Regions from separate parts of the Arthrobacter sp. B3I4 genome, predicted to be linked through region 1. Evidence: predicted binding sites of a transcription regulator. Region 1 holds the regulator's gene; each other region holds the start of a gene.
The links. Region 1 encodes LexA, which represses DNA repair genes until DNA is damaged. Its sites were predicted from a motif close to TCGAACANNTGTTCGA; they were not measured.
Positions count from the first base shown of each region.

Region 2: uvrA (excinuclease ABC subunit UvrA) is a predicted target of LexA. The motif match lies at 6,326-6,341, and genes of this name have one in related genera.
Region 3: QFZ61_RS12855 (LexA family transcriptional regulator) is a predicted target of LexA. The motif match lies at 5,219-5,234, and genes of this name have one in related genera.

Region 1 is NZ_JAUSYK010000001.1:3,081,008-3,090,538, forward strand. It holds gene hisH (imidazole glycerol phosphate synthase subunit HisH) at 1-292, opposite strand, end outside; gene hisB (imidazoleglycerol-phosphate dehydratase HisB) at 289-909, opposite strand; gene QFZ61_RS14560 (histidinol-phosphate transaminase) at 977-2,095, opposite strand; gene QFZ61_RS14565 (LysM peptidoglycan-binding domain-containing protein) at 2,152-2,514, opposite strand; gene lexA (transcriptional repressor LexA) at 2,927-3,676, shown strand; gene QFZ61_RS14575 (ATP-dependent DNA helicase) at 3,810-5,915, opposite strand; gene hflX (GTPase HflX) at 5,908-7,491, opposite strand; gene QFZ61_RS14585 (class I SAM-dependent methyltransferase) at 8,061-8,675, shown strand; gene dapF (diaminopimelate epimerase) at 8,656-9,531, opposite strand, start outside.
Region 2 is NZ_JAUSYK010000001.1:2,654,236-2,663,766, reverse strand. It holds gene QFZ61_RS12670 (RNA helicase) at 1-1,165, opposite strand, end outside; gene QFZ61_RS12665 (trans-aconitate 2-methyltransferase) at 1,227-2,000, shown strand; gene QFZ61_RS12660 (ABC transporter ATP-binding protein) at 2,134-3,933, shown strand; gene QFZ61_RS12655 (ABC transporter ATP-binding protein) at 4,026-5,864, shown strand; gene QFZ61_RS12650 (GntR family transcriptional regulator) at 5,861-6,253, shown strand; gene uvrA (excinuclease ABC subunit UvrA) at 6,356-9,328, shown strand; gene QFZ61_RS12640 (1-acyl-sn-glycerol-3-phosphate acyltransferase) at 9,514-9,531, shown strand, end outside.
Region 3 is NZ_JAUSYK010000001.1:2,699,175-2,708,705, forward strand. It holds gene QFZ61_RS12825 (VWA domain-containing protein) at 1-869, shown strand, start outside; gene QFZ61_RS12830 (SRPBCC family protein) at 881-1,756, shown strand; gene QFZ61_RS12835 (XdhC family protein) at 1,766-2,893, shown strand; gene QFZ61_RS12840 (L-threonylcarbamoyladenylate synthase) at 2,921-3,541, shown strand; gene QFZ61_RS12845 (GNAT family N-acetyltransferase) at 3,578-4,111, shown strand; gene QFZ61_RS12850 (hypothetical protein) at 4,188-5,129, shown strand; gene QFZ61_RS12855 (LexA family transcriptional regulator) at 5,248-5,679, shown strand; gene QFZ61_RS12860 (Y-family DNA polymerase) at 5,672-6,964, shown strand; gene QFZ61_RS12865 (BTAD domain-containing putative transcriptional regulator) at 7,013-8,149, opposite strand; gene QFZ61_RS12870 (DedA family protein) at 8,383-9,048, opposite strand; gene QFZ61_RS12875 (CDP-alcohol phosphatidyltransferase family protein) at 9,186-9,531, shown strand, end outside.

The DNA of each region.
Region 1 (9,531 bases):
CGGCGACACGGCGGCCGATCATGCGGATGGCGTCAACGGCCTTGAGTTCCTTCATCACGGTCTCAAAGGCCCCGACCCCGGGAACGACCAGGCCATCGGCGTTCAGCACGTCCTCGGGTTTGGAGCTCAGGATGACCTCCGCGCCGGCCCGCTCGAGGGCGCGCACGGCCGAGCGGATGTTCCCCGAACCGTAGTCGAGCACGGTGACGGTGGGCTTTCCTTCCGGGGAGGGCGGCTTCCGGGCCGCGTCCGGGTCGATGATGGCCCCGTCGCGGAGTTCCGGGCCGGTCACAACGCACCCTTGGTGGAGGGAATGCCTTCAACCCGGGGATCGGGCTCTACTGCGGCCCGGAGGGCCCGGGCGAAGGCCTTGAACTGGGCCTCGACGATGTGGTGCGGGTCCCGGCCGGCAGTGACGTTCATGTGCAGGCAGATACCGGCGTGCAAAGTGATGGCCTCGAAGACGTGCCGAGTCAGGGAACCGGTGAAGTGGCCGCCGATGAGGTGGTATTCCTGGCCCGCTGGTTCGCCGGCGTGCACCAGGTACGGCCGGCCCGAAACGTCGACGACGGCCTGCGCCAGGGCCTCGTCGAGCGGGACGGTGGCCTCGCCGAAGCGGCGGATACCGGCCTTGCTGCCCAGGGCAGTGCGGAGAACCTCGCCGAAGGTGATCGCGACATCCTCCACCGTGTGGTGGACGTCGATGTGCGTGTCGCCGGTGGCCTTGACCGTCATGTCGATCAGGGAGTGCTTGCTCAGTGCGGTCAACATGTGGTCATAGAACGGCACGGAGGTGCTGATGTCGGAGACGCCGGTGCCGTCGAGGTCGATTTCGACGAGCACCGAGGACTCGCTGGTGGTCCGTTCGAGGCGGGCGGTCCGGGCGCCGGCTGTTCCGGTGTTGCTCATGTGGGATGTCCTTTGGGAGAAGGCGGGCGCCCGCGAACGCCGGCGGTGTGCGTGTCCTGGGTTAAGTCTAGGCGGGCTGAACTTCCCGGCCGGCCAGGATCCGTTCGAGGGCCTCCAGAAACCGTGTGGTTTCGGTCTCAGTGCCGGCAGTGACGCGCAGGTGACCGGCAATACCGACATCCCGGATGAGCACGCCGGCGTCCAGCAGCCCCTGCCAGACGTCGTGCTGGTTCTCCAGGCCGCCGAAAAAGACGTAGTTGGAATCGGAGGCGGCGGGCTGCAGTCCCATGCGGGTCAGCTCGGAGACGATCCGGTCCCGTTGGCGCTTGATGTCCTCGACATCGGCCATCAGGGCCGTCCGGTGGCGCAGTGCGGCCAGGGCGGTGGCCTGGGTGATGGCGGAGAGGTGGTACGGCAGCCTGACCAGCCGGAGGGCGTCCGTGACCTCGGGTGCAGCTGCCATGTAACCAATCCGCGCACCGGCCAGGGCGAAGGCTTTGCTCATGGTCCGCGAGACGATCAGCCGCTCCCGGCCGGGCAGCAGCGTCAGGGCGCTGGGCGTGCCCTCGTGGGCGAACTCATGGTAGGCCTCGTCGACGATCACGACGGTCTGACTTGCCTCCCCTGCCTCGTACACGGCCTCGACGACGTCCAGTCCCAGGCCCGTGCCGGTGGGGTTGTTCGGGGAGCAGAGGAAGACGACGTTGGGCTGCAGCTCGCGGACCTGGCGGGCGGCGGATTCGGCACTGAGGCCGTAGTCCTCAACGCGCGCTCCAACGATGTACTCGGTGTCCGTGCCGGCAGCCAGCAGGGGGTACATCGAATACGTGGGAGGGAACCCGAGGGCGGTGCGTCCCGGGCCGCCGAAGGCCTGAAGGATCTGCTGAAGGACTTCGTTGGAGCCGTTGGCTGCCCAGATGTTGCCGGCCGTCAGACCGTGGCCAAGGTATTCAGCCAGCGCTTCGCGCAGTTCGGTGAACTCGCGGTCCGGGTACCGGTTCAGCCCGGCGGCCGCCTCGGTGACGGCTTCGGCAATGGCAGCCCGGACGTCGGCCGGGACGCCGTGGGTGTTCTCGTTGACGTTGAGCAGAATGGGGACGTCCAACTGGGGTGCGCCATAGGGGCGCAGCCCCCGCAAATTCGTCCGGAGGGGCAGTCGGTTGAGTCGCTCTAGCTGGTCGGTCACCCGTCTAGTTTAAGTGAGACCGGGCCCTGGCCTGAAACCGGGCGCTCCGCTTCCGCTTACTTGGCGGGAATGTAGAGCTGCTGGCCGGGGAGCACACGGGCAGCCCCGAGGTTGTTCAACTGCACGATATCGGCGACCACGTCCCGCGGATCGCGGTCCGGGGCGACGGTGCCGGCGATGGTCCACAGCGATTCGCCGGGCTGGACCGTCACTGTGACCGTCGGCGTGAGGGTCAAGCCCCCGGACGAATCAGCGGCCTTGGCCGGCGCGTTGAGGAAACCGGCAAGCGAGAGGATGAGGGCCGCGAGCAGGATCAGCGGCACGCCAAAGAAGACGAACCTTCCCCGGCGGGTCAAGCGCAACGGCGCCTGTTTCATTGCAGCCGCGGGTGCGGCGGGCCGGCGGGAACTTGAAACCATGGAATCGGAATTAGCGCTTACTGCTGACATGAACTGAGCCCTCCTGGACTGATCTGTGCCGCCCGGCGTACTCCTCGTACCTGCCGCCAACCGGCCGAACCATCTAACGCAAAACTTGAAAAGCTGATCGTTCGCACGCTTCGAATGCACAACCGAACGGTTACCCGAGCTCCGAACCGATTCTTCGAACACATATTCGAACCCTGCTGTTCTATTTTTAGCACCTATGAACGAACATTGTCGAGACTCACTAGAACAAATGTTTGAAAAACCCGAACGGCTGGCCTATTTTTGAAGCACAGGACAACCGCCTGGAACGATCAATAGCAGTTGACCAGCGGGGTCTGACATTTTTAGGACTGACTGGTCCCGGCACGCACGGCGGCCGGGGAAATGGAGAGGCGTGGCGAACATGGCAGCACAAGCCGCCGGCGGGAGGGCTCCCCAGCGCAGCCCTCAGACCAGCCGGGCGCCTAAGGGCCTTACCGTCCGGCAGAAGAAGATCCTGGAAACCATCCAGCGCTCCGTGACGGACAACGGCTACCCGCCCTCCATGCGTGAAATCGGCGACATCGTCGGACTCGCCAGCCTCTCCAGCGTCACCCACCAGCTCTCGCAGCTGGAGAAGCTGGGCTACCTGCGGCGGGACCCCAAGCGTCCGCGGGCCATGGAAGTACTCATGCCACTGACCCTCGACGAGGGAGCTACCAAGATTTCCGGGGCGGAGAAGTCGAGCGGCCTTCGCGCGGTGGGTGGCCGCGCCGTCTCCGAGCTGGCCAGCGCCACCGACACCGCGATGGTGCCGTTCGTCGGCCGAATCGCAGCGGGTGGACCGATCCTGGCGGACCAGGTGGTGGAGGACGTGATGCCCCTGCCGCGCTCACTGGTGGGCCACGGCGAATTGTTCATGCTCAAGGTGGCCGGTGACTCCATGATCGACGCCGCCATCTGCGACGGCGACTGGGTGGTCGTACGGCGCCAGAACGACGCCGTCAACGGCGACATCGTTGCCGCGCTGCTCGATGATGAGGCCACGGTCAAGACTTTCCGCCAGCGCGACGGCCACACCTGGCTGCTGCCGCAAAACACCCAGTACGAGCCCATACTCGGCGACCATGCAGTCATCATGGGCAAGGTCGTCTCGGTGCTGCGTTCGCTCTAGCCCTGTCGGGTGTCCCGCTAGCCGGAAGGCCGCCGTCCGCCCGGACGGCGGCCTTCCGCGTTTCGGCTGCGGCGGCCGCGGCTATTTGGCTGGCTGCCCGGCAGGCGCCTCCTTGGCGAGCCCGCGGCGGCGCCTATCTGGCTGGCTGCCGGGCGGGCGCTTCCTTGGCGAGGCGTTCGAGCGCGGCGAAGGCCACCGCGGGATCCGTGGTCGGCCAGAACGGCGGGAGCGCGGCCCGCAGGAAAGCACCGTACCGTTCAGTCGACAACCGGGAGTCAAGCACCGCTACGACGCCCTTGTCCGAGGTCGAGCGGATCAGCCGGCCGGCGCCCTGGGCCAGGCGGATGGCGGCGTGCGTGGCCGAAACACTCATAAAGCCGTTCCCGCCCGACTGCGCCACGGCGCGGGACCGTGCGGTCATCAGCGGGTCATCGGGCCGCGGGAACGGAATCCGGTCGATCACCACCAGCCGACAGGAGTTCCCGGGCACATCGACACCCTGCCAGAGCGACATGGTGCCGAACAGGCAGGTATCCGGTTCATCGGCGAACTGCTTCACGAGCGCCGTCATGGTGGACTCGCCCTGGCACAGGATGTTGAGCCCCAGCCGGGGCCGCATGGCATCGGCGGCTTCTTCGGCGGCACGCCGCGAGGAGAAGAGGCACAGGGCGCCCCCGCCGGAGGCCCGGATCAGCTTTTCGAGTTCATCCAGGGCCTCGGGGGACGTGCCCCGGCCCGGCTTGGGCAGGTGCCGGGCGACGTATAGGATGCCTTGCTTCGGATACTCAAAGGGTGAGCCGACGTCGACGCCGGTCCAGCTGGGCGCGCCGGGGCCGACCAGTCCCAGGCCGCCGGCGGCCGGCTCAAAAGCGGAACCGATGGCCAGGGTCGCCGAGGTGAGTACCACGGTGTGGTCGGCAAAAAGCCCCTCGCGCAGCCGTCCGGCGACGCTCAGCGGGGCAATGTTGATCAGGGCGGGCGCGGAGTCATCCGGCTGCGAGTACCCCTGCTGGGGATCAAAGCTGCTGTTCCGCGAGAACCACACCACTTCGCGGTTCTCCTTCGCTGCCAGCAGCCGTTCGCACAGTTCGAGGATCACCATCAGGCGGGAGCGCGCGAGCTGCCGGCCGCCGTCGGCCGTGGCGCTGCTGTCGCCCTTGGAGTCCGAGAGCGCAGCGCGGCAGGCGTCACGCAGCTGGTCGACGCAGTCGAGCTGCTCGTTGTTGAGCCCGTTGGGCATCAGGCCGCTGGGAACGCCTTCGATCGCGAGTTCAAGGTTGGCAGCGGCGTTGTTGAGCGCGTCCACCGTGATGCCGGTGTGCTTGCGGGCACCGGAGGCGGCTGCGTGCACCATGGCCACGGACAGTTGGCCGGACACGGCGCCGGTGACCCGGTCCTGCAGTTCGTGCGCTTCGTCCACCACGACGACGTCATACTCGGGCAGCACCGCCAGGCCTTCGAACGCGCTGACGGCCAGCATGGCGTGGTTGGTGACCACGACGTCGGCGTCGGCAGCGTTCTGCCGCGCGAGTTCACTGAAGCACTCGGCGGCCAGCGGGCATTTCTGCGCGCCGAGGCACTCCATGGAGGTGACGGAGACCTGCCGCCAGGCGCGGTCGGTCACGCCGGGCAGGAGCTCGTCGCGGTCCCCGGTCTGGGTGTCCTCGGCCCACTCGCGGAGCCGGACCACCTCTTTGCCGAGCTGCGAGGACGGCCCGCCCATGGCGGCAGCGAAGTGCGGCACCGAGGTGTCCTCGCCGAGGGAGAACAGCTGACCTTCGGACGGTTCCTCCGAGGGGAACCCGCCTTCGAGCTTGTGCCGGCAGACGTAATTGGAGCGGCCCTTGACCAGGGCGATCTTCACCGGCCGTTCCAGCGCCGGGGTGATGGTCTTGAGCAGCCGGGGCAGGTCGCGGCCGACGATCTGGGTCTGCAGTGCAAGGGTAGCGGTGGAAACCAGGGTCGGTTTGTCGCTGACCAGCGAATGGGCGATCAGTGGGATCAGGTAGGCCAGGGACTTGCCCGTTCCGGTTCCGGCCTGGACCAGCAGGTGGTCGCCGGTCTCGATGGCGCGGGCCACCTGCCGGGCCATCTCATGCTGGCCGTCGCGGCTCTGGCCGCCCATGCCGGCGACCGCCCGGTCGAGGAGTTCAACCACAAACTCCTCGCCGGACGCGCCGGACGCTTCCGGGTCTCCGGCCGAATCCGGTTCTGCTTCCGCCGCCGCTGGTTCAGTCATTGCTGATGAACGAGTCCAGCTCTGCGGCGAGTCCTTCGCGTACCATCACGACGGCACGGGTGCCGGTCTCCTCATGGTCGAGGCTGATGATCTCGGCGTCCGTCTCGTGCAGCTTGCTCAGCAGATCACCGCGGTCGTACGGGATCATCAGTTCCAGCTTGACGCTGGGCCGCGGGATGCCCTCGCTGATGGCTTTGAGCAGTTCCGGGATGCCTTCGCCGGTGCGGGCCGAGACGACGACGTGGCGCGGTTCGCGCTGCTTGAGCCGTTCGATCACGAACGGGTCTGCGGCGTCGGCTTTGTTCAGGACGATGATTTCCGGGACCTTGCGGGCGTCGACCTCGCTGAAGACCGCACGGACTGCCGCTATCTGCCCTTCCGGGTCAGGATGCGAGACGTCCACCACGTGCAGGATCAGGTCCGCGTCCGCGACTTCCTCCAGAGTGGAGCGGAAAGCTTCCACGAGCTGGGTAGGCAGCGAGCGGACAAAGCCCACGGTGTCGGCGAGGGTGTAGCCCAGGCCGTCCGGGGTTTCGGCTTTCCGGACGGTGGGATCCAGCGTGGCGAACAGGGCGTTCTCCACCAGGACGCCGGCGTCGGTCAGCCGGTTCAGCAGCGAGGACTTGCCCGCGTTGGTGTAGCCCGCGATTGCCACGGAGGGAACCGCATTACGGCGCCGGTTGGACCGCTTGGTTTCCCGGGCCGGCTTCATAGCGGCGATTTCGCGCCGCAGCTTGGCCATCCGGGTGCGGATCCGGCGGCGGTCCAGCTCGATCTTGGTCTCACCGGGGCCGCGAGAACCCATGCCCGCGCCGGCGCCGCCGACCTGGCCGCCGGCCTGGCGGGACATTGATTCGCCCCAGCCGCGCAGTCGCGGCAGCAGGTACTCCAGCTGGGCCAGTTCCACCTGCGCCTTGCCTTCGCGGCTCTTGGCGTGCTGGGCGAAGATGTCCAGGATCAAGGCGGTGCGGTCAATGACCTTGACCTTGACGATGTCCTCAAGGCTGCGGCGCTGGGAGGGGGCCAGTTCGGCGTCGACCACCACGGTGTCCGCACCGGTGGACATCACGATGTCCTTGAGCTCCTGGGCCTTGCCCGAGCCCAGGAAGGTGCCCGGGTCGGGCTTCGCGCGGCGCTGGACGAGGCCGTCTAGAACCTCGGAGCCGGCCGTCTCGGCGAGGGCGGCGAGCTCGCGCAGGGAATTCTCGGCGTCGGCGAGGGTGCCTTCCGTCCACAGCCCCGCGAGCACGACCCGCTCAAGGCGCAACTGCCGGTATTCGACTTCGGTGACATCTTCGAGCTCGGTCGAGAGGCCGGCGGTGCGGCGCAGGGCGCGGCGTTCCTCGAGGTCCTGCTGATCGCCGTCGTAGCCGCCGTGTTCCTCGTCCAGCCCGGAAATCGCTTGGGCCTTACCGAGAACAGCTTTGGATTCGCCGGGCTCCCCCGCGCGGGCGCTGCGTCCTACCTTCGGGGCGGGAGCGTCTTTGGAGAGAATCCGGTCAATGACAGCCTGGATTTCCGCAGGACTCATGTCCTGGGCGGCTGAATCGGATCCGGTGTTGGGCTGACTGGTCATGGTCTCCTTTGAAGAGTGTGCAATCTCAGAATAGTGCTGTTCGGTGCTTCTTGGCGCGGTATTCGCGCTGGGCTGACGACTGTCGGTCAACCGGGCCTCCTGGATAGCGGGGCGGTGGGGGCGCGCCCGGCTGGTCGGTGCACTGCCACCTTCACGCTAAAAAATGGCGTCGGCGGACGGTGCGGAGCTGTGTGGGAAGTGCGGCTGTTGAACGCCGCACGGTGTGGATACGGTCCGCCCCGGTATGGAGAGAAATCCGCGGCCGGCCCTGAAGATGCCAGCCGATGGAACTCAAAGTACAGCGCGCGCCGGTAGCGGCGGGAAAGCCGGAACGAGGGGTGCGCGGAGCGGAAGGTGAATACCTGCGTCGCTGCGGGGACGGGCGCTGCTCCCCAGTGACGTTGGAGACGAAACTGGGAAACGAAGGCCCGCGCCGGCTACTTGAAGTTCAAGATCATGTCATCAATAATAGCAGATTTTCTCCTGTTACCTTGGCGCCACAGGTCCGGCCCCGGGGGTTTTCCGGCCGGTTTCCCATAGCACCGAAGCTCAAACTAATCTGGCCAGTTATGGAGTCTGCACACTATTTCAGCGCCCAGCCCGCCGGGCCGTTTCCCCGCAAGCCCCTGGCCGTGGAGCTTGCCGGCGAACCGCGAAAGCTGCAGACGTCCTCTGGTATTTTCAGTCCGGACGGAATCGACAAGGGAACCGCTGTGCTGCTCGCGGATGTGCCTTCCCCGGCCCCGCTGGGGAACCTGCTGGACATCGGCTGCGGCTGGGGCCCCATTGCGCTGACCATGGCACTGAAGGCGCCGCATGCGCGGGTGGTCGCCGTGGACGTCAATGAGCGTTGCGTGACCCTGACGAATGAGAATGCCGCCCTGCTGGGGCTGGGCAACGTCACGGCCAGCTTGCCCGGGGACGTGGACCCGGACCTGCGCTTCGACACCATCTGGTCCAACCCGCCCATCCGGATCGGCAAGGACGAGCTCCACGCCCTGCTGCTGCACTGGCTGCCACGGCTCGCTCCCGGTGGCTCGGCCTGGCTGGTGGTGCAGAAGAACCTGGGTTCGGATTCACTCCAGCGCTGGCTGGCAGCCGAGCTGGACAGCAGCTTCACCGTGACCCGCGAGAGCACGTCGAAGTCGTTCCGGATTCTGCGCGTCAGGAAAGCGTCCCGCTAGCAACAATTACGGCGGGTCCGCTGAGTTCCACGTGCTCATGGCCGTCTGCGGCCACAAAGAATTTCACGCCGACGACGCCGCCGGGGACCGCGACCTTCCAAACGTCGGGGGCGCCCTGGCCGGCCCAGTGCCGGATGGCGACAGCTGCGGCGCAGGCACCGGTCCCGCAGGACAAGGTCTCCCCCACTCCCCTCTCGTGCACCCGCATCGTGACCGTCCCGACGCCGTCGTGCACCAGCGGCTCGGAAGGAACGACAAATTCGACGTTGGTCCCGTGCGGCGGCAGCGGGTCAACGTGCGGCGCCCGGAACAGGTCGGTGGCGTCCAGCTCCGCGATTTCGGCCAGCGCGACGACGGTGTGCGGGTTGCCCATGCTGACCGACAATGCCGGCCGGGCTACCTCAAGTCCGTCGGCGCTGACCAGGGAGTCCATAGCCCGCGCGGTGGCCTCCCCCGGGAAGATGAACTCCCATGGGCCCATGTCGACGGCGTAGCCGGCCGCGGTGCGGACGACCGTCTTGACGCCGGCCCTGGTTCCGATGGTCAGCGATTCGCCGGCGGGCAGGTCGGCGAGGCCTTCGGCAATCAGGAAGTGGACGAAAACGCGGACCCCGTTGCCGCACATTTCCGAGAGCGAGCCGTCGCCGTTCCGGTAGTCCATGAACCACTCGGCTTCCGGGTGCGCGGCGAGCAGCGCTGCGCCTTCGGGCAGCAGCCGCGAGGGGACTGCGCGGATGAGCCCGTCGCCGCCGATGCCGCGGTGCCGGTCGCAGAGGGCCGCTGCCTGCTCCGGGGTCACGGAGAGGGCGCCGTTGGGGTCGGCGATCAGGACAAAGTCGTTGCCGGTTCCGTGGCC
Region 2 (9,531 bases), 430 kb from region 1:
CAATCACATGCTCCGGGGCCTGCACCACGACAGTCCCGGCGGTGTCGTAGCCGGCGCGGCCGGCCCGGCCGGCAATCTGGTGGAACTCGCGGGAGTTCAGCAGCCGGGTGCGGACGCCGTCGTACTTGCTCAGCGCGGTGAGCAGCACGGTGCGGATCGGGACGTTGATGCCGACGCCCAGGGTGTCGGTGCCGCAGATGACCTTGAGCAGGCCGGCCTGGGCCAGCTGCTCGACGAGCCGGCGGTATTTGGGCAGCATGCCGGCGTGGTGCACACCAATGCCGTGCCGGACCAGCCGGTTGAGGGTCTTGCCGAAGCCGGCGGCGAAGCGGAACCCGGCGATCAGTTCCGCGATCTTGTCCTTTTCCTCCCGGGTGCAGACGTTGATGCTCATCAGGTTCTGGGCCCGGTCGATCGCCTCGAGCTGGCTGAAGTGCACCACGTATACCGGGACCTGTTTGGTGGAGAGCAGCTCCTCGAGGGTCTCGTGCACGGGGGTCTGCTGGTAGTAGAAGTGCAGTGGAATGGGCCGCTCGGCCGAACTGACCGTCGTCGTCGGCCGGCCGGTCAGGGCGGTGATGCCGTCTTCGAAGCGGCTGACGTCGCCCAGGGTGGCGGACATCAGCAGGAACTGGGCCTGCGGAAGCTCCAGCAGCGGCACCTGCCACGCCCAGCCGCGCTGCGGATCGGAGTAAAAGTGGAACTCGTCCATGATCACGGCGCCGAGCTCCGCGTCGGAGCCCTCGCGCAGGGCGATGTTGGCCAGGATCTCCGCGGTGCAGCAGATAATCGGCGCGTCCTGGTTGACGCCGGAATCGCCGGTGATCATGCCGACGTTTTCGGCTCCGAAGATCTCGCACAAGGCGAAGAACTTCTCCGAGACCAGTGCCTTGATCGGCGCGGTGTAGTAGCTGCGCGCACCGCGGGCCATCGCCTGGAAATGCGCGGCGATCGCCACGAGGGATTTTCCTGATCCGGTGGGCGTGGCCAGAATGACGTTGGCACCGGCGGCGAGCTCCATCACGGCCTCGTCCTGGGCGGCGTAGAGGGCCAGCCCGCGGCTCTCCGTCCATTCGACGAACCGGGTGTACAGCTCATCCGGATCGAGGCCTGCCCTGCCGGGGACTCGGGCGGCCGGGGCGGGGAGTTGATCAACAAGTTTCATTGCCTTCCAGCTTAGTGGCCCCCGGCCGGGGTTAGGCTTCGACTGGAAGCGGAGGAAGCGCATGCAGTGGGACCCAGCCAAGTACGTACAGTTCGGGAACTATCGGGACCGGCCGTTCTTCGACCTGACCGGCCGGGTCCACGCGGAGGCCCCGGGGCGCGTCGTCGACCTCGGCTGCGGGCCGGGCAACCTGACCGCAACGCTCGCGGCCCGCTGGCCGGACGCCGCGGTGCAGGGGCTCGACTCCTCCGCAGAGATGCTTGAAAAGGCCGGCCGGCTAGCAGCCGGGAACCTCTCCTTCGGCGCCGCGGATATCGCCGCCTGGATGCCGGCTCCGGACACCGATGTGGTGGTCACGAACGCCGCCCTGCAATGGGTGCCGGGGCACCGGGAGCTGCTGCCGCGCTGGCTCGAGGCACTGCGCCCCGACGCCTGGTTCGCGCTGCAGGTCCCGGGAAACTTCAGTGCCCCTTCCCACTCGCTGATGCGCGGCCTGGCTGACTCGGACGAGTGGGCCGGACGCCTGGCCGGCGTGCTGCGCCACGACGGCGCCGTCGCCGAACCCGCAGACTACCTCGCCCTGATGCTCGACGCCGGCTGCGAGGCCGACGCCTGGGAGACCACGTATCTTCAGCTGCTGCCGGGACGCGACCCGGTCCTTGAGTGGGTGCGGGGCACCGGGCTCCGGCCGGTGCTGGCGGCGCTCTCAGCCGAGGAAGCCGAAAGGTTCGAGGCGGACTACGCACGGCTGCTCACCGAGGCCTACCCGCCGGGAGCCCACGGAACCGTGTTTCCCTTCCGGCGGATCTTCGCGGTCGCCCGGAAGCGCGGCTAGTCCGGCCAGCGCTTTGACGGACGTGACAGGCCGTATGACAAGATGCAGCGTGTGACGTGCCTTACAATGACAAAGCGGCCTGGGGGCGGCCGCCTGGTCCGTATCCGAGCCCTGCGGCGATGATGGAGGTTCGGTGCTGCCAAGACTGCTGGGTCGGCTGCTTTCTCCCCACCGAACGACCGTCCTGGCCATCGCGTGCCTGCAGCTCGTCCAGACCACGGCGAACCTCCTGCTTCCCACCCTGAACGCCGCCGTCATTGACGACGGCATCGTCGCGGGGAACACCGCGGAGATCCTGCGGCTGGGTGGTTGGATGGCCGGCGTCGCGGCGCTTCAGGTGGCCGCCGCCGTCGCCGCCGGCTACCTCGGCGCCGTCGTCGCGATGCGCGTCGGCCGGGAGTTGCGCCAGGAGCTGTTCGCCACGGTGCAGACGTTCTCCTCACAGGACATGAGCGTCTTCGGGGCGCACAGCCTCGTCACCCGGGCCACCAACGACGTCACCCAGATCCAGAACCTCACCGTCCTGGTCTTCACCATGCTGGTTGCGGCGCCTGCGAGCTTTTTGGGCGGGATCGCCCTGGCGGTACACCAGGACCTGCCGCTGGCGGGGATCGTGCTCGCGGTGATCCCCGTGCTCGCCGTCATCATGGTCCTCATCGTGCGCCGGCTCATCCCGCTCTACCGGCAGGGCCAGGACCTGATCGACCGGACCGGCCGCGTGCTCCGGGAACAGATCATCGGCGCCCACGTCATCCGCGGCTTCGTCCGGCAGGACCACGAGATCCGCCGCTTTGACGCTGCCAACAAGGAGCTCACCCGGAACAACCTGGACTCCGCGCTGCTGGTCGCCGGCATGAACCCGATGATCATGGTGGTGGTCAACCTGTCCTCCGTCGCAGTGGTCTGGTTCGGCGGCCACCGGATCCAGGCCGGGGACATGCGCCTGGGTGCCCTCACCGCGTTCATCGCCTACATCCTGCAGATTCTGATCGCCATCATGATGGCCATGTACGTCCTCACGACGGCGCCGCGTGCTGCCGCCTGCGCCGAACGCATCCAGGCTGTCCTGGCCACCGTGCCCTCAATCGGCAGTCCGGCCGCCACCGGGAGCCCGTCCGCCACTCGGAGCCCGCCCGCGACCGGGAGTCGGGAACCGGACGGCGCCCCGCGTGCGCAGAGCCCCGCGCCTGCCGGCACTGTGGAGTTCCGCGGCGTGGCGTTCGCCTACCCGGGGGCAGAGGCTCCGGTCCTGGCCGGAGTCAGCTTCACCGCCGCGCCGGGAACCACGACGGCGATCGTCGGCGCCACTGGCAGCGGCAAAACCACGCTGCTGAACCTGCTGCCGCGGCTGCTGGATCCGACGGCAGGCACCATCAGCATCGGCGGCCGCGACGTCCGTTCGCTGCCGCTGGCGTCGCTGCGCAGCCTGATTGCCCTCGTTCCACAGCACTCCTACCTTTTCTCCGGGACGGTGGCGGAGAACCTGCGGGTCGGCGGCCCGGACGCGGGCGAGGCAGAGCTGTGGCGCGTGCTGGAGGCAGCCCAGGCCGCCGACTTCGTCCGGGACCTGGCCGGGGGACTCGACGCTCCGGTCAGCCAGGGGGGCACCAACTTCTCCGGCGGCCAGCGGCAGCGCCTGTGCATCGCCCGGGCGCTGCTGCGGCCGGGTCCCGTCTACGTCTTTGATGACAGCTTCTCCGCCCTGGACTACGGCACCGACCGGCGCCTGCGCGGCGCGCTGGAACGGCTGCTCCTCGGGGCCACGTTGCTGGTCGTCGCCGAGCGGGTCTCCAGCATCGTGGATGCGGACTTGATCCTGGTGCTGGAGGACGGGCAGCTGGTCGCGCAGGGCACCCACGAGGCGCTGCTGGAGTCCTCGCCGACCTACCAGGCCATCGCCGCCTCGCAGCTCGTTGTGGAGGAAACCCTGTGACCGCAGGCCCAGCAGCGCCGGGCCGGGGCGCTTCCGGAACGTGGCTGATCGCCGCACGGCTGCTGGGGCTTCTCCGGCCGGTGCGGCTCCGGATGGCCGCCGCGCTTGCCGCGACCTGCGGCTTTGCTGCCCTGAACGTCGCGGCACCCAAATACCTCGGGGACGCCACCGACGTCGTGGTGAAAAGCGTGGTGGGCGGGACCTTTGACGAACAGAAGCTCGGCCTCCTGCTGCTCGCGGTGGCGCTGATGTACCTGGGCGCCTCGCTGTTCAGCTGGATCCAGGGTGCGCTGACCGCGACGGCCGTGCAGCGGCTCAGCTACGGGCTGCGCGCCGCGGTGGAACGGAAACTGCATGTGCTGCCGTTCAGCCATTTCGACGACCAGCACCGCGGGGACGTGCTGAGCCGGGCCACCAGCGACGTCGACAACGTCTCCCAGGCCCTCAACCAACTGCTGAACCAGCTGATCATGTCGGTGCTGATGCTCTCCGGCGCCCTCGCCATGATGGTCTGGCTGTCCCCGCTGCTGGCCCTGGTGGCGCTGGCCTCGGTTCCGCTCTCCACCTGGATCACCGTGCTCGTGGCGCGGAAATCACAGGCCCATTTCACCGAACAGTGGGCCAGTACCGGCACCCTGCACTCACACCTCGAAGAGTTCTTCACCGGGCACGAGGTGATCAAGGCCTTCGGGCGGCAGGACGCCGCCGCGGCAACCTTTGCGGACAGCAACCACCGGCTCTTCCGGGCAGCGTCCAGCGCCCAGTACCTGTCCGGCGTCGTGCAGCCCCTGATGATCTTCGTTTCCAACCTTAACTACATCGCGGTCGCGGTGATCGGTGCGCTGCAGGTCATCGCCGGTGCCATGACTGTCGGCGGTGTGCAGGCCTTCATCCAGTTCAGCCGGCTCTTCAGCCAGCCGATGGGCCAGATCGGCGGGATGCTCACCCTGATGCAGTCCTGCCTGGCTTCCGCCGATCGAGTCTTTGGATTGCTGGACGCCCCGGAGATCCCCGACGACGCGGGAATCTACGACGGCGCCGCGGGAATCCCCGACGACGCCGCGGGAATCCCCGACGACGCCGCGGGAATCCCGGCCGGCGCCGCGGGAATCCCGGCCGGCACCGTGCGCCCCAGCGGGAGAGCCGGGGGGAGTGCCGGCTCGGCTCCCGGCCGCGTCACCTTTGAACGGGTGAGCTTCGGCTACCGCGCCGGCGACCCCGTGGTGCAGGACCTCTCCTTCGTCGTCGAACCCGGCCAGACCGTGGCGATCGTAGGCCATACGGGGGCCGGCAAGACCACGGTGGTCAATTTGTTGATGCGCTTCTACGAACTGGACGGCGGCCGGATCACGGTCGACGGCGCGGACATCGCCGGGCTGCCGCGGGACCGGCTCCGGTCCGTCTTCGGGACCGTGATGCAGGAAGCCTGGCTCTTCACCGGCACCATCCGGGAAAACATCGAATACGGCCGGCCCGGCGCCAGCGACGCCGAGATCACCGCCGCGGCGCAGGCAAGCCACGTTGACCAGTTCGTCCGTGCCCTGCCGGCCGGCTACGCGACGGTGCTGGGCAACGACGGTGACTCGCTCAGCCGCGGCCAGCGCCAGCTCATTTCGATTGCCCGCACGCACCTGGCCGGCCGGAGCATCCTGATCCTCGACGAAGCGACCAGCTCCGTGGACAGCCGCACGGAAGTGCAGATCCGGGAGGCGATGACCGCGCTGCGGCAGGGCAGGACAAGCTTCGTGATCGCGCACCGTTTGTCCACGGTCCGGGACGCTGATCTAATTCTCGTTATGGACCACGGACGGATTGCCGAACAGGGGAACCACCAGGAGCTGATGGCCTCCCGGGGGGTATACACGGAGCTTTACCGCGCCCAGTTCGCCGGCCGCGAACAACCCGAGGGCATTCTGGAGCCGGAACTGTGACATCGGACGCGAACCGGACCCGGCCGTTCCCCGGCAACTGGAAACCCAACGCCGAAAGCTCGGTGCCGCTGTTCGAGCAGCTCCGGCTCCATATCATCGAGCGGGCCGACGACGGCACCCTCGCGCCGGGGACGAGGCTCCCGGCGGTCCGCAGCCTCGCAGCCGGGCTTGGCGTCGCGCCGCACACCGTGGCGCGCGCCTACAAGGAGCTGGAAGCTGCCGGAGTCGTGGCCACGCAGGGCAGGAATGGCACTGTTGTGTGCGCCCGGGACGAGGCGTGGGGTTCCCTCGCGGCCGCCGCGGCGCAGTTCGCCAGCGCCGCCCAAGCCCAGGGCGCCAGCTTCGCCGAGGCGGTCCAACTGCTGGCCGCCGCCTACGACCGGCACTGACCATTGGCCGCTAACCATTGGCACCTGAATAAACGCGTTCGCCATTAGCACATTCGCCGCCCGAATGGAGATTCGAAGAAGTTTTCGATTAGCATTGGAGGCGTGCCTAAAGCCGTAGCTGAAGAACCCGCCGTCGATATCCAGCCCCTTGCCATGCCGGTACCGGCCGAAAAAACGGCCACCCGCCGGCCCTCCGGCCCCGCCTCACCGGGTGCGGAGCTGGTCCGCCCCGACCTCTCCCGCCTGGTCGTTAAGGGCGCGCGGGAACACAACCTGCGCAACGTCGACCTGGACCTGCCCCGCGACGCCATGATCGTCTTTACCGGCCTGTCCGGTTCCGGGAAGTCATCGCTGGCCTTCGACACCATCTTCGCTGAAGGCCAGCGGCGCTACGTCGAGTCGCTCTCGGCGTACGCCCGCCAGTTCCTGGGCCAGGTGGACAAACCCGACGTCGACTTCATCGAAGGCCTGTCACCGGCGGTGTCCATCGACCAGAAATCCACCAGCAAGAATCCGCGCTCCACGGTGGGCACGATCACCGAGATTTATGACTACATGCGCCTGCTGTGGGCCAGGGTGGGACGCCCGCACTGCCCGGTCTGCGGTGAACCGGTCACCAAGCAGACCCCGCAGCAAATCGTCGACCAGCTCCTCGAACTGCCCGACGGCACCCGCTTCCAGGTCCTGGCGCCGGTGGTGCGCGGCCGCAAGGGCGAGTTCGTCGATCTCTTCAAGGAGCTGACCGCCAAGGGCTACTCCCGGGCCAGGGTGGACGAAAAACTGATCCAGCTCAGCGACCCGCCGAAGCTCGGCAAGCAGTTCAAGCACACCATTGAGGTGGTGGTGGACCGCCTCGTGGTCAAGGAAGGCATCAGCCAGCGCCTGACCGACTCGGTGGAAACCGCCCTCGGCCTGGCCGAGGGCCGCGTGCTGGCCGAATTCGTCGACCTGGACGCGGATGACCCGGAGCGGATCCGGGCGTTCTCCGAACACCTCGCCTGCCCCAATGAGCACCCGCTCGCGATCGACGAGATCGAGCCGCGTTCCTTCTCCTTCAACAACCCCTTCGGCGCCTGCTCCGCCTGCTCCGGCATCGGCACCAAGCTCGAGGTCGATGAGGAACTCCTCATCCCCAACCCGGAGCTGTCCCTGTCCGAGGGCGCCATCGCACCGTGGTCGCTCGGCACCGCCACCACCGAGTACTGGAACCGGCTGCTCAGCGGACTGGCGAAGGACATCGGCTTCTCCATGACCACCCCGTGGGAGAAGCTTTCCAAGGATGCGCGGCAGACCGTGCTGCACGGCAAGGACCACAAGGTCGTGGTGCAGTACCGCAACCGCTTCGGCCGGGAGCGCAAATACAGCACCGGCTTCGAGGGCGTGGTCCAGTATGTGCACCGCAAGCACACCGAGACCGATTCGGACTCCGCCAGGGACCGCTATGAGGAGTACATGCGGCAGGTCCCGTGCCCGGCCTGCAACGGTGCCCGCCTGAACCCGGCGTCGCTGTCGGTCCTGATCAACGGCAAATCCATCGCCGAGGTCGCCGGACTGCCGATGCGCGAATGCGCCCGCTTCCTGGACACCCTGGTCCTCACCGGCCGCGAGGCCCAGATCGCGCACCAGGTGCTCAAGGAAATCCAGGCCCGCCTGACCTTCCTGCTCGACGTCGGCCTGGAGTACCTCAACCTCGAACGGCCCTCCGGCACGCTGTCCGGCGGCGAGGCGCAGCGCATCCGCCTCGCCACCCAGATTGGTTCCGGGCTCGTCGGCGTCCTTTACGTCCTCGACGAGCCCTCGATCGGCCTGCACCAGCGCGACAACCGCCGCCTGATCGAGACCCTCACCCGGCTCCGCGACCTCGGCAACACCCTGATCGTGGTGGAGCACGACGAGGACACCATCCAGGAAGCCGACTGGGTCGTGGACATCGGACCCGGCGCCGGCGAGCACGGCGGCAAGGTCGTGCACTCCGGCTCCTACCAGGACCTGCTGAAGAACACCGAATCGCTGACCGGTGACTACCTGTCCGGCCGAAAGTCCATCGCGGTGCCCAAAAAGCGCCGCAAGTACGACAAGAAGCGTGAACTGAAGGTCGTCGGCGCCAAGGAAAACAACCTCCTCAACGTCGACGCCGCCTTCCCGCTGGGGCTGTTCACCGCCGTGACCGGCGTCAGCGGCTCGGGCAAATCCACCCTGGTCAACGAGATCCTCTACAAGGTGCTCGCCAACAAGCTCAACGGCGCCAAGCAGGTCGCCGGCCGGCACAAGAGCATCCAGGGCCTCGAGCACCTGGACAAGGTGGTGCACGTCGACCAGAGCCCGATCGGCCGCACCCCGCGCTCCAACCCGGCCACCTACACCGGTGTCTTCGACCACATCCGGAAACTCTTTGCCGAGACCACCGAAGCGAAAGTCCGGGGCTACCAGCCCGGCCGGTTCTCCTTCAACGTCAAGGGCGGCCGCTGCGAAGCCTGCTCCGGCGACGGCACGCTGAAGATCGAGATGAACTTCCTGCCGGACGTGTACGTGCCGTGCGAGGTGTGCCACGGCGCCCGGTACAACCGCGAAACACTCGAGGTCCACTACAAGGGCAAGACCATCGCGGACGTGCTGAACATGCCGATCGAGGAAGGCGCGGAGTTCTTCGCGGCGTTCTCACCCATCGCCCGGCACCTGCGCACCCTGGTCGACGTCGGGCTCGGCTACGTGCGGCTCGGCCAGCCGGCCACCACCCTGTCCGGCGGCGAGGCGCAGCGCGTGAAGCTGGCCGCCGAGCTGCAGAAGCGTTCCAACGGCCGCAGCATCTACGTGCTCGACGAGCCCACCACCGGGCTGCACTTCGAGGACATCCGCAAACTGCTGATGGTCCTGCAGGGCCTGGTGGAAAAGGGCAACACCGTCATCACGATCGAGCACAACCTCGACGTCATCAAGAGCGCTGACTGGATCGTGGACCTCGGGCCCGACGGCGGCTCCGGCGGCGGCCGGATCGTCGCCTCCGGCACGCCCGAGCAGGTGGCCAAGTCAAAGGACAGCCACACCGCGGCGTTCCTCGCCGAAATCCTCAGCTAAGGACCACCGATATATGCCGCAGCGGGAATGCGGTTTTCCCGCTGCGGCCGGCTCGTGAGAAACTACACCGGTGAATACGCCAGATTGCCGGAGCCGCTGCCGGGCCGCCGGGATGCGCCGCAGTAGGCTGGGGCAGGCCCGGCCCCTGACCACCGACGCCCCGCAGCTGAATGAGGTGCACACTATTGGCAATGTTTGACGCG
Region 3 (9,531 bases), 380 kb from region 1:
CATCCGCCGAGGAGCACTTGCACGGCATGGACTTTGCGGCGCTTTCCGAGGCGGAAGCTGCAGAGATCCGCCGGCTGGCGGCCCGGGTCCTGCTGGCAACGCCTGTGCGCCTGAGCCGGCGCATCCGCACCTCCCCGCGCAGCACCGCACGGCTCGACATCCGGGCCACGGTTCGGGCCGCCCGCCGCCTCGGGTCCGACTCCCCCACACTGCTGTACGCCCGACGCCGGGAGCAGCGGCGCAAACTCGTGCTGTTGTGCGACGTGTCCGGCTCAATGGATCCGTACTCCCGGATCTTTTTGGCGCTGCTGCAGGGCGCCGTGGCCAACTCCGGGGCCGAAGCCTTTGTTTTCGCCACACGGCTGACCCGTCTGACCCGGCAACTTGGGCAACGCGATCCGGATCTGGCACTGGCCCGGGCGGCGGCCACCGCACCGGACTGGGCCAGCGGCACAAGAATGGCCGAGAGCATCCGGCATTTCGTGGATGAACACGGACGCCGCGGACTGGCGCGGGGAGCTGTGGTGGTGGTCTTCTCCGACGGCTGGGCGCAGGAAGAACCGGAGCAAGTCGGCGTCCAGATGGCCCGGTTACGCCGGCTCGCCCATCGGGTGGTCTGGGTGAACCCCCGCAAGGCAGCACCCGGCTACCGGCCACTGGCCGGCGGGATGGCCGCGGCGCTGCCGTTTTGTGACGCTTTCGTCAGCGGCCACAGCTATGACGCCTTGGCGGAAGTGGCGGACGCCATCCGGGATGCCGCCCCCTGCCGGCTCCCCGCCGGCCGGTCGGACCCAGCAGCGAAAGACATGCCCCCTGAAGGCAATGCGCCCAAGGCCCACACCTCCGTAGACCAGGGATCGGAAGATTAAGGAGCAGCTCAATGCAGATCGACAGCAGTTTCGCGGTGGTCGCCCCGATCGAGAAGGTCTGGGAGACCCTGATGGACTTTGAACGGGTAGCCGGCTGCCTGCCGGGCGCCCGGATCCTGAACAAGCTCTCCGACGACGCCTACCAGGTCGGGATGACGGTCAAACTGGGCCCGGTCAACATGCAATACCGGGGGCTGCTCACCGTCTTGGAGCGGAACGCCGCCGATCACCGCGCGGTGCTGGGCGGCAAGGCCCAGGAGACCCGCGGCCAGGGCACCGCCGACGCCACGGTGACGCTGGCCTTGACCGAAGACGGGACCACGACGCGCGGGACCGTCAACGCGGAGCTGGCACTGTCGGGCAAGGCGGCAGCGATGGGCAAAAGCGTGATCGGGAGCGTCACGGAGCAAATGATGGGAATCTTCGCCGGCAACCTGCAGGCCATGCTTGCCGAACCCGGGGCAGGGACCGGACCAGGCCAACAAGAACACACGGCGGCAGGGACCGGGACGACGGCGGCACCAGGACCGGCGAGCGCGGCGTCCGGAGGTGCCGGAGCGGGGACCGGGACGACGGCGGCACCGTCCCCCGCGCCAGCGGCGTCGGCGGAACCGCCGTCGCCGTCACCGGTTCCCGAACCACCGACCCCGTCACCGTCCCCGTCCCCGCTTCCGTCGCCGTCACCGCCGCCGTCACCGTCCCCGCTTCCCGGGCAACCGTCGCCGGCCGGGAGTCTCGACGCTTTCACCCTCGCCCGGGGCATCGCCGTCGACCAGCTTTCCAGCCCGGGGAAGGTAGCCGGCCTGGTTGCGGCCGTGGCCGTCCTGGCCTATTGGGCGGGGCGGCGGTCCGCGTTCCGGCTGCTCCGTCTTTGCGGAAGGCTGTAGGGATATCCGATGCGGGACGTTCTGGCGGCCATCCTGCCGGGCTGGCAGCAGGGCGAGACTGCCGGGCTTGCCACCGTGGTGAGCACCTTCAAGTCCGCCCCCCGGCTGCCGGGGGCGGCCATGCTGGTCACCGCCGGCGGCGAGGCCGTCGGTTCGGTGTCCGGAGGCTGCGTCGAGGGCGCCGTCTACGACCTGGCCACCCAGGTGATGGACGACGGCATCCCGGTGCTGGTGCGGTACGGCATCAGCGACGACGACGCGTTCGCCGTCGGATTGACCTGCGGCGGCATCATTGACATCTTCGTCGAACCGGTCTCGCAGGAACGCTTCGCCGAACTCGACCGCGTCCGGCAGGACCTCGCCGACGGCAAACGGGTGGGAGTCGCCACGGTCATTGAGCACCCGGACAACAGTTGGCTGGGACGGCACCTGGTGGTGCGGCCGGATGGTGTTGAAGGGAACCTTGGCTCGGAGCGTGCCAACCTCGCAGTCGGCGACGACACCCTTGGCTACCTTGCCGCTGGCCGGACCGGCGTCCTGAGCTACGGGCCGGATGGTGAACGGCTGGACAGCGGTATGCGGGTCTTCTTCAGCAGCTACGCCCCGCCGCCGCGGATGCTCGTCTTCGGCGCCATCGACTTCGCTTCGGCGCTGGCAAGGCTGGGCACTTTCCTGGGCTACCGGGTGACCGTGTGTGACGCCCGCGCCGTCTTCGCCACCCCGGCCCGGTTCCCCGAGGCCGCGGAGGTGGTCAACGAGTGGCCGCACCGCTATCTCGCCGGACAGCAGGACCGCGGGCTGGTGGATGAAAGGACCGTCATCTGCGTCCTCACGCACGATCCAAAATTCGACATACCGCTCCTGGAGGTGGCCCTGCGCGGGAATCCGGTGGCGTTTGTTGGCGCCATGGGCTCACGCCGGACCCATGAGGACCGCATCCGGCGCCTGCGCGAAGCCGGCCTCAGCGGGGACGCGCTCTCCAGCCTCCACAGCCCGGTGGGCCTGGACCTCGGCGCGCGGACGCCGGAAGAGACCGCGGTGTCCATCGCCGCTGAAATCATCGCCAAGCAGTGGAGCGGCAGCGGCGAGCCTCTGCGGTTCCTGGACGAGCGGATCCACCACGACGAGGCCCTTTGAGGCGAGGGCCGGGCGTAAGCTCGTGCCATGGCGAGATTCCTGGATGTGCACCCCGACAACCCGCAACCGCGTTCCATCACCCAGGCGGTGGAACTGCTCAAGTCCGGCGGACTGATCGCTTATCCCACCGACTCCTGCTACGCCCTCGGCGCCCAACTGGGGAACCGCGAGGCGCTGGACAGGATCCGCGCCATCCGGCATCTCGACGACAAGCACCACTTCACCCTGGTATGCAAGGATTTCGCCCAGCTCGGCCAGTTCGTGCAGATCGACAATGACGTGTTCCGCAGCATCAAGGCCGTGACCCCCGGAAGCTACACCTTCATCCTGCCGGCCACCAAGGAGGTCCCGAAGCGGCTCCTCCATCCGAAAAAGAAGACTGTGGGCGTCCGTATCCCCGACCACAAGGTGGTCCAGGCGCTCCTGGCCGAACTCGGCGAGCCGCTGCTGTCGAGCACGCTGCTGCTGCCGGACGAAGAGGAGCCGTTGACCCAGGGCTGGGAGATCAAGGAGCGGCTCGACCACGTGGTCGACGCCGTCATCGATTCCGGCGACTGCGGGGCGGAGCCGACGACGGTCATTGATTTCTCCAGCGGCGTCGCGGAGGTAGTGCGCCGCGGCATGGGCGACCCGTCCCGGTTCGAGTAGCGAAGGAATAGGAGCGCCCTCCCGTACGATCATCTGATGCCTCTGCTTATCGCACCCGACGTCAGCTATCACTCCTCATGGCTGGAAGGCTCGGCGGAATTTGAGGGCGCCCACAGGGACGGCGCGGGCGCGGAGGACTGGGACCTGCAAGAACTCAGCGACGCCGGGACGTTCCGACGCTTCGTCCAAGCCCTCCTCGACGATGCTTTGCCGGAAAGCCCGCGGAAGCCGGGCTACGTGCCGTGCACCTACCTGTGGATCGTGGAAGGTGACTCATTCCTCGGTTCACTGGCCATCAGGCATGAGCTGAACGACTTCCTGCTCAACGAAGGGGGCCACATCGGCTACAGCGTGAGGCCTTCCGCGCGGCGACGCGGTCATGCAGCGAAGGCCCTCGCCGCCGCCCTGCCGCTTGCCCGCGATCTGGGGATCCCGCGGGTTCTTCTCACCTGCGACGAGGAGAACGCGGCCTCCCGGGCGACCATCGAACGGAACGGCGGCGCCTATGAGGACACCCGCAACGGCAAGCGGCGCTACTGGATCGATCCCGCCTCAGCTGCTGCACCTTAGCCGGGTTACCTGCGGAGTAGCTTTTGAACGAATAGCTCCCTCTTTCAGCTGGTCAGCTCCAGTAGCCTAGGGATCAATGAACCCCTTTGGACTGCCGGACCACCAGCTCGCCGCGTTTGCCCGCCCCGTCTTGGAATACCTTCCTGCGGGGTTCGACGCCGAGGAAGCGGAGCAGGCAGAGATCGACGACGTCGGGTCCCTCGCCACTCTTGCGTCTCCGAACGTGGCGGCGGCCAGGATTGCCCGGCTTGGCGTCAAAGTAAGCGTTGAAGACATGACCGAGCGGCTGCTTGAAACCAGCGATGAGCGCACCGTGGTTTCAGGCCTCAGATACCGCAACCTCGATCCGGACTTCCCGTTCGTGGCGGTCAAGACTACTGCCCGGGTGAACGGCCTATCGGCCGTTAACGCGTTGGCCGCCCAGGTGAGCGGGGCCTACCGTGGCGTTGACCTGCGTGGCTTTACATTTTGGGAGCAGCCAGGCCTCGAAGAATTAGACGCAGAGAGCTGGGCAACATGCATGGCCGGGTCCCTGAGCGCGGCAACACGAACTGGCGAGCGGGACCTGCCCGGGTTTTTGACGATCTCCTGGCCGGAAGCGGCGGGTGAGGTGTTCCCCGACTACCAGCACGAACATCAGGCGTGGCGGTCAGACGCCCCGGGACTTGCCCCGTTCGTCTCGGAGTCCGACCTGGAGGGGCTTCAAGAGGCGGCGGACCAGGGCCTGTTGATGTCGCTTCGGGACGACCACGGCTTCGCGGGATTGGCGGCTGCCACGATCTCCCCGCTCTTTGGCCGACGTGCCCTCTGCATGCTGGACATCCTCCTGTCGAAGCGCCTCCGTGGCAGGGGTCTGGCTGCCGCGGTGCAGTCTTCATTCCTGGCAGGTCAACGCTCGGGTGCGGACACCGTGTGGGGCCAGATCCACGCGGAGAACCAGCCCTCAATGCGCACTGCCCGGAAGCTGGACCGTCGCGCGGTCCAGCAGGAGTACTTCGTCAGTCTGACCGGACGCTAAACCACCGCCCTCGCGGGTTCGGTGGTCGTGCACCGGCGACCATCGGACAAGGTCGGGTTAAAAGTCGGCCCCCGGGGCTACACTTTTATTCGAACATATATTCGAACTAAGGTGTGTTGTGGGCGTAATCATCGGACCCCGCGTGATAGACGCGGGCACCTCCCTTCTCTCGGTCCTGATCTCGCCGGTGCCCGTCGCGGCGGGGTATCCCTCGCCGGCTCAGGACTACTTTGAGGGCCGGATCGACCTTAATGAGCACCTGATCAAGGACATCACCAGCACCTACGTCGTCAGGGTGTCCGGGGATTCGATGGAGGGCGCGGGCATCAGCGACGGGGACGAGCTCATCGTCAACCGGGCGCTGGAGCCCCGCGACGGGTCCGTCGTCGTCGCCGTCCTCGACGGCGAATTGACCGTCAAGCGCCTGCGCATCAGTGGTTCCGGCGTGATTTTGCAGGCGGACAACCCGCGCTATCCGGACATTGCGGTGGCGGCTCTGTCTGACCTTGTCATCTGGGGTGTCGCCACCCGCTGCCTGCACCATGTCTGACTCCGGCTTTGGCAGCGGCAGCATAGCGCTCGTGGACGTGAACTGCTTTTACGCCAGCGCGGAGCGGGCCTTCGATCCCTCCTTGGAGGGCCGGCCGGTGGTGGTGCTGTCCAACAATGACGGTTGCGCGGTCACCCGCTCGGCCGAGGCGAAGGCCCTCGGCATCCCGCTGGGTGAACCGTGGTTCAAGCTTGCACCCCGGGCAAAGGAATGGGGGCTGGTTGCCAAGTCCAGCAACTACGAGCTCTATGGGGACATCAGCGCCCGCGTTATGGAGCTGCTGGGCCGGTATTCGGCCTGGCTGGAGGTTTACAGCATCGACGAAGCTTTCCTTGGTGTGCGCGGCAGCCCCGAGGAGCTGCTCCGGCTCGGGCACGCCATGAAGACTGCGGTCCGCCGCAATGTTGGAGTTCCGGTCTGCGTGGGCATCGCCGGCACCAAAACCCTGGCGAAGCTTGCGAACAAGTGGGCCAAGCACAACCCGGCGTTCGACGGTGTGTGCCACTGGGACTCAATTCCGCCGGAAATGCGGGACAGGCTCATGGCCGGTCTTTCCGTCATCGAACTGTGGGGAATTTCGACCCGGCTCACGAAGCGCCTGAACGCACTTGGAATCCAAACCGTCCTAGACCTCGCACGGGCGGACCCGGTTCGGATCCGCGAGCGCTTCTCGGTGGTGCTGATGCGCACCGTTCTGGAGCTGGGTGGTACAGCCTGCATTCCGCTCGAAGAGGAGCGCGCAATCCGGGACCAGCTGATTTTCAGCCGGTCCTTCGCGACCCCCATCAACTCTGCGGCCGGAATCCGCCAGGTCCTGGGGATCTACGCCCAGCAAGCCAGCGCCCGGCTCGCTCGACACGGTTTGCAGGCCAAAGTCCTGACCGCCTTCGCAGCAACGTCCTACTACAACCCGCGGGACAGCTCGCATCCGTCCGCCTGCGTCCGGTTGCCGATGCCCACCGCGGACCCGCTCTTGCTGGCCCGGGCGGCCTATGCCTTGCTCCCCCGGATCGAGGACGGCGTGAAGTACGCGCGGGCGGGCATCATGGTCACCGATCTGCGCCCGACCGCCAACCAGGCACCGTTGGCCGTCTTCGAGAACCCGCATGAGGAACGCGGCATCGGCCCGCTGCTGGAAGAGGTCGGCCGTAAATACGGCAGGGGTTCCATCGGCCTCGGCCATGCAGGCATCCGCGGCGGTCCCGACTGGACGATGAAGCGCGACATGCTGTCCCCGCGCTACACAACGCACTGGGACGAGCTGCCCGTGGTGAAGGCCGCCTGACAGGCCCAACCGACAGCCACCCGCAGCCGCCGGCCGCGGTGTCCACGGTCAGACCGCCGCGCGGACCCGTTGCAGGAAGGAATCCAGGATCCGGCTGGCGTCCTCGTGCAGCCGGCGCTCCGCCGCCCGGTGCTGGACGGCGCCCCGCCCAGCGGTTCCTTGCCCGCCGGTTCCTTCGCCGCCGTCACCTTGCCCGGCGTCGCGCCCTCCGGCGCCCTGCCCTCCGGCGCCTTGCCCGCCGGCACCCTGCCCGCCGCCCTGCCTGCCGGTGACTTGCCCGCCGTTGTACGTCCCGGTGCCCTGCCCGGCGTCGCGCCCGCCGGCGCCGCTGAGCCGTTCGCCGAGGTAAAGCAAGGCCGCCAGCACCTCGGACAGTTCCGGGTTGGCGTCTGCGCGCTGTCGCAGCAATCTCAGATGGGCCGCCTGAAGCGCCGGTCCCGGCGTGCAGGCGAGGTCGCGGTCAAAGCGACGGCGGCAACGCTCGTAGGCAGTCAGTCCTTCGGCCGGAAGCCCGGCCCTCTCGTAGGCGGTCACGAGCGCCGTCCATGCCCGTTCATTCAGCGGCTCCGCCTGGACGGACAACTGCGCCCAGCGGACCGCCTCGTGGTGCCGGTCGAGGACAGACGCTGTCTCCGCCGCCGCGATCATCGCTCCCACCCGTTCCGCCGCGTGCCGGGTCCTGGCGTCATCGGCCCAGTCGGCAGCCAGTTCGAATCCGAGCAAAGGTTCAGCAGACAGTTCCAGCGCTTCCACCAGGAGCGGGTACGCCTCGTCCGGTTTCCTGAGGGTTGCCGCGCGGAGCAGCGCTGCGAAGCGCGACAGATCCAGGTCAACCAACCCGGGATCGAGCAGGTATCCGCTGTTGGCGGTCCTCAGCGGTCCTGTCTTGGTCTGCCCGGGTTGGATGGCGCGGCGGATCCCACTGACGTAGCTTTCCAGCGTAGCCACTGCCCCCTCGCCGGCACTGTGTCCCCAGAGCATCTCAATCAGATGGACCTTGGAAACCGGCTTTCCAAGGCTAAGCAGGAGAATCTCCAGAATGTGCCGTGGCTTGCATCCACCCAGATCCTTTGCGGTCAGCGTCGTGCCGTCGCGGCGGATCACCAGCGGTCCAAACAGTTGGACGGCAATCGATGGTGCTGGTTCCAGCGCGTCGTCCACGATGTTCTCCGTTTCCCCAGGCAAAACGATGCAATTCACGTTCCCAGGGCCGGCAGAGAAGAACATCGCACGCTGCGCCTTTGTGTCCAGACGGCCCCTCGAAGCCCACGGTTGCACGAATGAAGGGTAGGCAACAAGCCGGGGAACTACCCGACTTTTGACGGCACAAAAGACGCGTAGGAGGCCCAGTAGCGGTGCGGGTGGACCCGAGAGGACCGACAGGTAAGTCGGGAACAGGCCAAGTAGGCCCGGTCACCTCAGGATTTTGTGTCTGCTGAATTCCTGCGCCGGGCGGCTCTGACGATAAACCACAGCACCACCGCGGCCACCGCCGCGTAAACGGCGTAATTGAGGTACCGGGAGTACTGGTCGATGAGTTCGTACTGCGTTCCAAGGAGCGAGCCCAGGCCGATCAGTAGTCCGTTCCACAAGCCGCTTCCCAAAAGGGTGAAAATGCTGAAGCTGAGGATGTTCATCTTCTGGGCTCCTGCGGGCAGGCTGATGAGGCTCCGCACCCCGGGAATCAGTCTGCCGAAGAAAATTGCCGGCCGGCCATGGCGGTCGAACCAGTCCGCGGCTTTCTCGAAGTCTTCCCGCTCCACCAAGGGCAGCTTGGACAGCCAGCGGATGGACCGTTCGAGGCCCAGCCGGGCGCCAAGCCAATACAGCAGAAGCGCGCCCGCGTAGGCTCCCAGCGTGCTGGTCAGGAAGACAAGCGGCAGGCTCATGGATCCCTGTCGCGTCAGGAAGCCGGCAAGCGGCAGGATGACCTCGCTGGGAATCGGCGGGAACACCGTCTCCGCTAGGGTGAAGAGTCCTACGCCCCACTCGCCCAGAGCATCAATGGCCTTGGCCGCAAAGCCGACAATCCCACCCAGATCCTGCGACGCGGCGGCGATGGGCACCAGGATGGGCACGGTCATGGGCAAGGACTCCTTGGGTGCAATCGGACACAGGCTACTTCCCACCCTGCCACACCACGGGGCAACGGCTCTCCAAGGGGCCGCCGCCGGCCATCTACAGCAGCGCTGTGCGTTGCTAGCATGGGGACGAGGTGTCCATGCCAAATATCATCGCTCGCGGGACAAGGCGGGACCTGACCGCCGCCGCTGCCGCTTATCTCGGTGTGGGCAGTTGGCTGGCGTTTCTGACATCCCCCAGCGCAGCGTTTGGAGTCGTGGCTGTGGGCGCCGGAGCAGCCGTGCTGGGCACCAACTGCGCCTCCATTCTGCGCCGGGAACCTCCGGCGTTCACTCCGGCTGACCGTGTCACCCTGGGACGAGCCGTCCTGGTGGCGTGTTGTGCGGTACTCACGGTCACGAGCCTCCTCAGCCCGCATCCCCCGGACGGGCTGCTCCTGATCCTGGGCGCTGCGGCTTTCGGGCTGGACGCCGTCGACGGTGCTG